One region of the Arthrobacter sp. HS15c genome, then DNA from elsewhere that is predicted to be linked to it. Evidence: riboswitches for the same ligand, from Rfam matches in the RefSeq annotation. Region 1 holds a riboswitch; each other region holds the start of a gene.
What was found. A riboswitch is a leader RNA that binds a small molecule or an ion and turns the genes downstream of it on or off. The one in region 1 is predicted to bind cyclic di-AMP.
Positions count from the first base shown of each region.

Region 2: another riboswitch for cyclic di-AMP. It lies ahead of ABV518_RS20630 (hypothetical protein); the one in region 1 lies ahead of ABV518_RS18215 (M23 family metallopeptidase).
Region 3: another riboswitch for cyclic di-AMP. It lies ahead of ABV518_RS20600 (LysM peptidoglycan-binding domain-containing protein); the one in region 1 lies ahead of ABV518_RS18215 (M23 family metallopeptidase).
Region 4: another riboswitch for cyclic di-AMP. It lies ahead of ABV518_RS12225 (hypothetical protein); the one in region 1 lies ahead of ABV518_RS18215 (M23 family metallopeptidase).

Region 1 covers NZ_JBFOHM010000011.1:55,670-57,852, reverse strand. The annotation lists gene ABV518_RS18215 (M23 family metallopeptidase) at 136-954, opposite strand; cyclic di-AMP (ydaO/yuaA leader) riboswitch at 965-1,208, opposite strand; gene ABV518_RS18210 (metal-dependent transcriptional regulator) at 1,339-2,034, opposite strand.
Region 2 covers NZ_JBFOHM010000013.1:151,672-153,854, forward strand. The annotation lists gene ABV518_RS20625 (flotillin family protein) at 1-524, opposite strand, end outside; cyclic di-AMP (ydaO/yuaA leader) riboswitch at 844-1,027, shown strand; gene ABV518_RS20630 (hypothetical protein) at 1,360-2,094, shown strand.
Region 3 covers NZ_JBFOHM010000013.1:145,105-147,287, forward strand. The annotation lists gene ABV518_RS20595 (coiled-coil domain-containing protein) at 1-142, opposite strand, end outside; cyclic di-AMP (ydaO/yuaA leader) riboswitch at 565-766, shown strand; gene ABV518_RS20600 (LysM peptidoglycan-binding domain-containing protein) at 770-1,618, shown strand; gene ABV518_RS20605 (YdiU family protein) at 1,688-2,183, opposite strand, start outside.
Region 4 covers NZ_JBFOHM010000006.1:282,946-285,128, reverse strand. The annotation lists gene ABV518_RS12230 (sensor histidine kinase) at 1-753, shown strand, start outside; cyclic di-AMP (ydaO/yuaA leader) riboswitch at 877-1,035, shown strand; gene ABV518_RS12225 (hypothetical protein) at 1,041-1,781, shown strand; gene ABV518_RS12220 (glycosyltransferase) at 1,928-2,183, shown strand, end outside.

The sequences.
Region 1 (2,183 bases):
CAGAGCTAGGCAATCCACTCAAGAACGTCAACTTCGGAAAAGTTGACGCAAGTTAGACGGTACAGGAGTTCGGAGCGAATGTCACATTCAGGTCACGGCATGTCATGCGAATGTGAGAGTTTGCCATCATTTTGGCTAGAGCCAGCCGGTGGGGTCAACGACTTCACCGTTGACCTGGACCTCGAAGTGGAGGTGGCAGCCGGTGGAGGCGCCCGTGGTGCCGCTGAGGGCCACGACGTCGCCGCGGCTGACTGTCTGGCCTACCTTGACGTTGAACGACGAGAGGTGGTTGTACGTGGTTTCCAGGCCGTTACCGTGATCCACCACCACGCGGTTGCCGCCGCCGTACTGGTGCCATCCGGCGAAGGTCACGGTGCCGCTGGCCGCCGCCAGGACCGAGGTGCCGCACTGGGCCACGTAGTCCTGGCCGCGGTGGAAGTCGCCCGTACCGCCAGTGATGGGGCTGACACGGTAGCCGAACGGGGAGGCCGTGACCAGGCTTGCCAGCGGGGCGCCCAGGCTGCCTGCGGATGCGGCCCTGGTGATCGAGCCCGCCGACTGGGCGCTCAGGAGCTGCTTGAGCTTGCCGTCGGGATCACCCTGGGTGACTACGGAGGAGCGGCTGAAGTCGATTCTTGCGGCTGCCTCGGCAGAGATTTCAGGCTGTGGAGCTGCGGAAACAGCCGAAGCCTGCTGGCCGGCGTCGGGCGTGGCCAGCACGGGGCTGGTGGCCGGCACCGTGACGGTGAGGACCAGGCCGGTGGCCGCTAGGGCGATGCCGGCCTTTTGGCCTACGCCGCTGGCGGCTGCGAAATCGGTGATCTGCCGGAAAGGGCCCCGGCGGCGGCGCGCATCGCGCTGTGGATCCCGGGGCCTGTCCGCGGCCACTGCTGCGGCAACGCGGGGCGCTGCTGCGGGGCCTGCCGCACGGCGGCGGCCCCTGGAATTCTGCATGGTCAAGAACGGTTCCTCTCTGGAAAGCCTGCGAAGTTAGCTGTCGGATTCGGGTCAGAGAGTTCAAAGACCCGGTCCGCCGTAAGCAAGCTTCGGCGCAGAGAGATATCCCGTAGGATCCTTCGCTGGAAGAGGCTTGCTGCTGACGGACTTCACCCCAAGGCGGCCTTGCGACCGCCGGTTGTGGTTCCCCCGCCTCTGCCAGTTGGTGACTCGTACCCCGATCTGCTGGCAGAGCTCGGCTCCAGATCAGGTAACGCTTTTGTATCGACGCTTGGCGTTAACTATAGGCGATTAAGCCGGACAGTAACAATTCCGTTATCTTTGCGTAAACCCCAACGAATGGGGTAAACACCCCGGTTCGGCGCCTCTTTTGGACAGGCGTCAGGCGACGGATACAAATACGTGCGCGGCGACTTCCGGCGGGAGCTCCAGCGCCCCTTCGATCCCGGCAACCCGGACCGAAATGTAGTCGCCAACGCGCTCCAGTGATACCGCAGCGCCGGGCCGGATCCCGCCCTCGTCGAGCTGGATGAGCAACTCCGGCTCCACCTGGATCGGTTCCGCCAGCCGGCTGACAACCACGTTGGAGCCCGGGCCGTAGCCCTTCATCGCTTCGAGGAGATTAATCACGCCGTCCGTAAAGGGCGACGACGCCTGGCCGCCCAGGGCCGCGAGGCCGGGGATGGGATTGCCATAGGGGGATTCCGTGGGGTGGTTCAGCAGTTCGTAGATGCGCCGCTCGACGCGTTCACTCATCACGTGCTCCCAGCGGCACGCCTCGTCATGCACGTAAGCCCAGTCCAAGCCGATGACATCCGCAAGGAGGCGCTCGGCCAGCCGGTGCTTGCGCATGACTTCCGTGGCCCGCTTGCGGCCTGCCTCCGTCAGCTCCAGGTGGCGGTCTCCGGAGACCACCACAAGGCCATCACGTTCCATCCGGCCGATGGTTTGGGACACCGTGGGCCCGGAGTGTCGGAGCCGCTCGGCGATGCGTGCGCGAAGAGCAACGATGTTCTCTTCCTCAAGCTCCAAAATGGTCCGAAGATACATCTCCGTGGTATCGATCAGATCCGTCATCCAGCTCAGCTCCTCGAGCGCAGTACCTTGCGTTGTCCCACCGTATCGCGTACCGACAGCGACGTAGTCCGTTGAAAAGCTTAGCCTATTTTGAGTTTGTCCGGATAATTCCTGGGCCGCCGGAGGCTTGTCTCAATGGCTGGACTATG
Region 2 (2,183 bases), on a different contig from region 1:
ACCAGACCCTGGTTGGTCATCGAATGCTCGGCTTCTTCCTTGACGGAGGCCGCAAACTGCGCGCGGTCCTTGATGATCGCGTCAACGCTCAGGGTGCCCACGATGGAACGCAGTGAACCCGACAGGGTCTCCTGCGTGTAGTGATCAATGGCGTCCTGCTGGTCAAGGAAACGCTGGGCTGCCTTGCGGACAGAGATCTTGTCGCCGCCGACCTTTACCTGGGCAACGCCGGCCAGCTTGAGCTGGATGCCGTTGTTGGAGATCGCTTCGATGGTGACTTCAACCTGACGCGATGACAGCGAGATGTGGCTCACGCGCTCGGTGATCGGGTTAACGAACGCCCGATTGTTGATGATGACACGGGACTGGTCATCGGAGGTTTCATCGGTGGTGTTCGGATCGCTCTTGCCGGTGATGAGCATGGCCTCATTCGGCTTAGCAAACCGGATGCTCGAAGTGTAGAAGATGAATCCCGCGATGAGCAGGAGGGCAAGTGCGCCCCCGCCGATCAGCATTACTGTCATAGTTCCCCCTATTGATGTGTCAGATCGCCATGGTTGTCGCCGATCCTTGGACCCCGGCGCCATGGGGGACGCGGCATTGCTGAAACAACCCGGCGACGTCCCCCATCGGACCGGGTGCCTTCCATCAAACCTTACGTGCCATTGGTGCTCCAAGGCTCGGCGGGCTTACCGCGGCGCCAGGGTTGGTCAGCCCGCACGCAGGCGCAATCGCAGGCGGACACAAGGTAACTCGCGGTCCGGGTCATTCCTGTTACCTAAACGTGACTTAACGGACGGGTTCGTGTACGGTCTTGGGGTGGCCCATCTGGATCGGGCTGCGTCCGGGCTGACGCCGAGCTCTGCCACATCCCGGACTCCCAACACATTAAGGCAGAGACGGGGGACCCACAGTCTTCGGGCCGCTGCCCAGCGGTCCTTGGGGTGAAGCCGTCACGTTTAACGTGCCGGCCGGTTGACCTCCACCGAACCCGACAGCTAACTCCGCAGGCGTTGAGAGGCAACCATCATGTCCCGTTCGCTTGATCAGTCGCGCCCTTTTCGGGCCGGGCGACACCGCGCAGCTGCTGCGCCTGTCATCACCACTCCACTCACCCCCACGAGTTCCGACGCAGACGTTCCTCATCCCGGGCATGGTTCCACCGAACCGGCGTCCGCCCCGCTGCGGCGACGCAGGGACAGGCGCCCGTCCCTCGATATACCCCCCGCCCCGGAACCAGGACGTCCCTCGGAAACTGCATCTCCTGCAACCGAAGCCCTTCCGGCAATAGCCCCCATAGGTTCCGCTCCGGGAAGCCCACGGAGAGCTGTAGGCCGAGGCAGCCAGCCAGCGTCAGGCATGAGCCCCCAGGTAGCCGCTGCCTTCAGTTCCGACGCCCGGGCCATCCTGAAGAGAGCCGCGTCGGTTCGTGTTGTTGGTCATCGGATGGCCATAGTCGCAGGCTCCCTTGCCGTGCTGCTTGCCGTCGGCACGGCCAGCCAAGCCACCGAGCTGCCCTTCTTCGGCAAGGAGTCGTCCGCCCAGGATGCTCCCGGTGCAACGGACACGACCGGCGCCACGTCGGGAACACAGCCCACCGGCACTAATGGACGCGTGACTCCCCGGCCCGGCGCCACCACTGCCCCGGGCACACCGGGCGCTGCCCCGGCACAGGCCGCCCCAGGCACCGATAATGTGCCCGCTGCTACGGATCCCACTGCCTCTTCCGTGCCAGCCGTCGCCGACCTCCCCATGCCGGTGGACGCTCCTACCCTGGCCGGAATCCTGGCTGACTCCCCCGCCGCGGTTCCGCCCTCACCGACGCCCACCGTGATCCTGCAGCCACCGGTTATTACATCGGCGACACCTGCTCCGCCAGCGTCTGCGGCGGCGGCCACACCGGCGCCCACGACGACGCCTCCGGCGACCACACCCACACCGACACCGACACCGGTCGGCGCGTCACCCGCTCCCTCGCCCACTGGTACCTCTGCACCTTCCGATGAAGGGGACGGCACCACCGAAGAAGCAGTCGAAACCCGCTCGTATGCCAGCGGCCGCCTGGCGTCCTATGGATGGGGGCGGAACAGATGAATGCCCTGAACGCGCTGTGGGACACGTCAACAAAGTGGCGCCCCAGCCAGGTGGACCGGGGGTTGGGCTACATCAAGGAAAGCTATGGC
Region 3 (2,183 bases), on a different contig from region 1:
CCTCGCTTTGCTTGGCGTTCTGCACGTCCTGCCAGGAGGGGTAGCCACCCGGCGGTGCGTCGTCGGCGGCGTATGAAGGAAGCAAGGCAGCCGACCCCATCAGGGCGACGGCCAGCACCCCCGCGAGGGCGGGCAGCCTCATTCTGTGAGCAAACCGGGACATAGTTGGTGAGCTTACCGGGCAAAACGCCCAATAAGTCGTTCACGGTCAAACATTGTTACCCAGCAGAGATCCCGGTTCACCGGGCCGTGAGCCGGAAGTATCAGGGCGTCATCAACATGGCCCTGCACGCAGGCTCGAAATGTCCTATATCACGGCTTCGTCGAATTGTTGCGTCACAATCACCGCCCAAGCCTATTTTTTGTTTGTGAATCACGACACACCCGGATGAGCCCTTCCGGCATATACGGATTCGAGCCTGACCTGCGGCGCCTATCTCCCGAGCCGCTGGAACCGGCGAAATCATCAGGTGGCCTTGCACTCTACATTCCGTTATCGGAATGTGACATTCCTATCCTGCGCTGGTTATGGTCGTGCAGTGCCCCGGCCCAAGCCGGGACATTCCGGTCAGTATGCCGAGCCCTGCCACTGACCCGGGACCCCAGCGCATTCCACTGGCAGGGACGGGGGAACCACGTTTCCACGGCTTCTTTCGAAGCCTTGGGGTTAAGTCGGTATCGCTCCGTCCCGTGCGGAGCCGTAACCGGCCGGGTGTCTCCGACCCGAACCCGACAGCTCACCCCGCAGGCATGGGAGAGGCGATCATCCATGTCCAAGAACTTCACTGCCGCACGCCATCGTGCGACTGCTATCCGCCCCACAGCCCTCGTCGGCACGTCTTCAACAGCCAAAGCCCGCGCACTGGCGTTCGGCCGGCCTGCACTTGTTGCTGTTGCGGCATCCGGCCTGCTTTTCAGCGTCGGCACCCCCGCACAGGCCGGCGTCCACGGACCCGACACTTCCGGGACCGTCAATGTTCAGGGCCAGTCCAGCGCTCCGGTAGCAGCTCCCGTGGCTGCGCCTGCAGCGGCCCCTGCTCCGGCAGCGGCTGCAACCGTCTACACCGTCGTGTCCGGCGACACCCTGGGCGCCATTTCCGCGTCCTACGGCGTTGCCCTCAACGACGTCCTGTCGGTCAACGGCCTGACGATGACCACCATCATCTATCCCGGCGACCAGATCCAGATCCCGGGCGCAGGCTACACCGCACCGGCTCCCGTGGCGAAGGCAGCAGCAGCCCCCACGGCTCCGGCCAACACAGGCGTCCAGCTGGCCTCCACGTCCGCACCGGTAGTCCAGGCCCCGTCCGGCTCACTCGGCGCGGCCATCCTCGGGTCAGCCTATTCTCAGCTCGGCGTCCAGCAGGACTGCACCGCCATGGTGGAGAAGGCACTTCGCTCGGTTGGCAAGAGCGTGGGAGACCTGGCGCCAACCCAGTTCTTCGCGTACGGCACGGTGGTGGGTACTCCTGCCGCCGGTGACCTGGTCATCACGGCCGGCCATGTGGGCGTCTACGCCGGAAACGGCCAGGTCGTCAGCGGTGGCGTGGACGGTTACAAGACCGAAGTCCACTCCCTCAGCTGGCTCGCGGGGGCATCCTTCGTCCGCGTAGCGTGATCCGGCCATGCCCGACGGCGGCGGGCGGCACCCAGCCGCGCGCCGCCGTCGTCCATCCCTGGTGTTCGCTCAGGTCCCGCAGAAGGTCCGGTAGCTCCCGAAGTCAGCAGGGGCGGGACCGGCGTAGCGTTCCAGGCCGGGACGCTCGGTGTATGGGTTCGCCAGGACGTCCACCAGGCGGCGGAACGGGTCCAGGTCGCCTGCAGTAGCGGCGGCGAGGGCCTCTTCCACCAGGTGGTTCCTGGGGATGTAGGCGGGGTTCACCCGATCCATCATGCCCGCGTCCGGTTCCAGGGCGAGCCATCGTTTGGCCCATGCATCGAATGCTCCCGGGTCCGCGAACATGGCCCGGACAGCGTCAGGCGTGCCCCGGGCTGCCGAACCGAGGCTCCGGAAGAACGAGGTGTAATCAACCTGTCCCTCCTCAAGCAGTCCCAGCAGGTCGTTCACCAGCGGGGATACTGCGTCGTCGTCCGCGTCCAGCCCAAGTTTGGATGTCATCCCGGCGGACCATGCCGCGCTGTATAGCTTCCGGAACCCGCCCAGGGACTCCACTGCGAGCGCA
Region 4 (2,183 bases), on a different contig from region 1:
AACCTCATGCTGGACAACGTGGCCAGTGCGCTGCAGGCGAGGCAGCGGAGCGAGACCAAGGTACGGCAATTCGTTGCCGATGCATCACACGAGCTGCGTACCCCGCTGACGGCGATCCGCGGCTACACCGAGCTGATGCGGATGACCGAGAATTTCACCCCGGATGGGCGGAAGTCGCTGGCCCGGGTTCAAAGCCAGTCCGAGCGCATGACCACCCTGGTGGAGGACCTGCTCCTGCTTGCCCGGCTGGATGAGGGCCAGCCGCTGAAACTCAGCGAAGTGGACCTCACGCAACTGGTGGTCGAGACGGTCAGCGACGAGAAAGTCATCGCACCGGGCCACAACTGGCACCTGGAACTTCCGGACGAGCCACTGGCGGTCAACGGCGACGCCTCGCAGCTGCGCCAGGTGCTGGTCAACCTGCTCTCCAACGCCCGCAAGCACACGGCTCCCGGCACTACGGTGACCACGGCCGTGATGAGGTCCGCTGACGGCAGTGCCGTGGTGACGGTGACGGACGACGGCGGGGGGATCCCGGCCGAATTCGTGGACCACGTTTTCGCCCGGTTTGCCCGCGCAGACGCGGCGCGCACGGGCGCGGCACCGTCTGCCGGAGCCGCGGCGTCGGAAGGCACCAGCGGCCTGGGCCTGTCCATTGTCCAGTCCATCGTGGAGGCCCACGGCGGGAGCGTGGAGGTGACGTCCCGGCCGGGCCGGACCGAGTTCGCCCTGCGCCTGCCAGTGGTTTCGTGATCAATGCAAGGCAACGCACCGGCGTCGTGATCTCTGTTACCAAAATGTGACTTAATCGCCAGGCTCCTGTACCGTCGATTAGGTGCGGTTCCCTATTGGGCCGCATGTCCGGAGGACGCCAAGCTCTGCCGCTTCCCGGATTCCGCTTGACCAGGCAGAGGCGGGGGACCCAGAGTCCCGGGCATTTGATGCCCTTGGGGTGAAGCCAGCACGTGATGTTTCCGTGTGGCCGGATGCCCTCATCCGAACCCGACAGCTAACTCCGCAGGTGTGAGAGGCGATTCATCATGTCTGAATTTAAGGTAGAAGCACGCCCGCAGAGCGGGTCAACACATTCCCACGGCCGCCGCAGGCTCGCTGAAGCGGAAGCACCGGCACCCGCAAAGGCCACGTCCCGGCTGGCTAAAATCCCGTCTTTGGGTCGCCGTGCAGCCGTGTTCACCGCTGCGTGTGCCCTGCTCATCGGCGTGGGTGCCGCTGGCCAGGCCTCTGAGTCCAGCCTTCCGGTAGCCGCCAGCGAAACCCAGCCGTCGCCCGAAGCATCCGCTGCCGCCGACATCCAGTCCAATTTGAGCTTCGAGAAGGCCGAAATCCAGGCGCAGCCCGCCCCGGCACCCGCACCGGCTGAGATCAGCGTTGCACCGCAGGCCGCCGAGCCGGCACCGGCACCTGCCCCCGCTCCTGCACCGGAACCGGCGCCTGCCCCCGTGGTGGCCGTCAACGATCCGGCCGGAGCCCAGGCCTACGCTGCCGGCCAGCTCGCCAGCTATGGCTGGTCCGCTGACCAGATGCAGTGCCTGCAGACGCTGTGGACCAAGGAATCCGACTGGACCACCACGGCCACCAATGCGAGCAGCGGCGCCTACGGCATCGTCCAGTCGCTGCCCGCCGAGAAGATGGCTAGCGCCGGTGCGGACTACCTCACCAACTACCGCACTCAGATCAACTGGGGCCTGAACTACATCCAGGAGCGCTACCAGTCGCCGTGCGGTGCCCTGAACTTCCACTTGTCGCACAACTGGTACTAAGCCGGCGTCTCCGGCTTCCGACCAACGCAGGCAGCAGGCCCTGAATCCCCCGGTTCAGGGCCTGCTGCTTTTGGCGTCGCCGCCTCCACAGCAGCTTCACAGCCATGGCCTAAAGCGCTCACAACACCGGACGCCATCCTTGATGCATGACACCTACAGGCCAGGCGCAACGCGCACCGCAGCGGACCGCCCCCTTGCCCGCGACGCCGGCAGCCGAGTCCCGCTGCCACCCTGTTGATGTCCTGCCCGGAGTACCTGTCCTTGAGGTGGCTGTCCCTGTCTATAACGCGGAACAGAGCCTCGAGGCCGCGATCCGCCGCCTCCACCGGCACCTCAGCAGCGCCTTCCCGCAGTCGTTCCGGATCACGGTCGCTGACAACGCCAGCACGGACGGGACGTTGA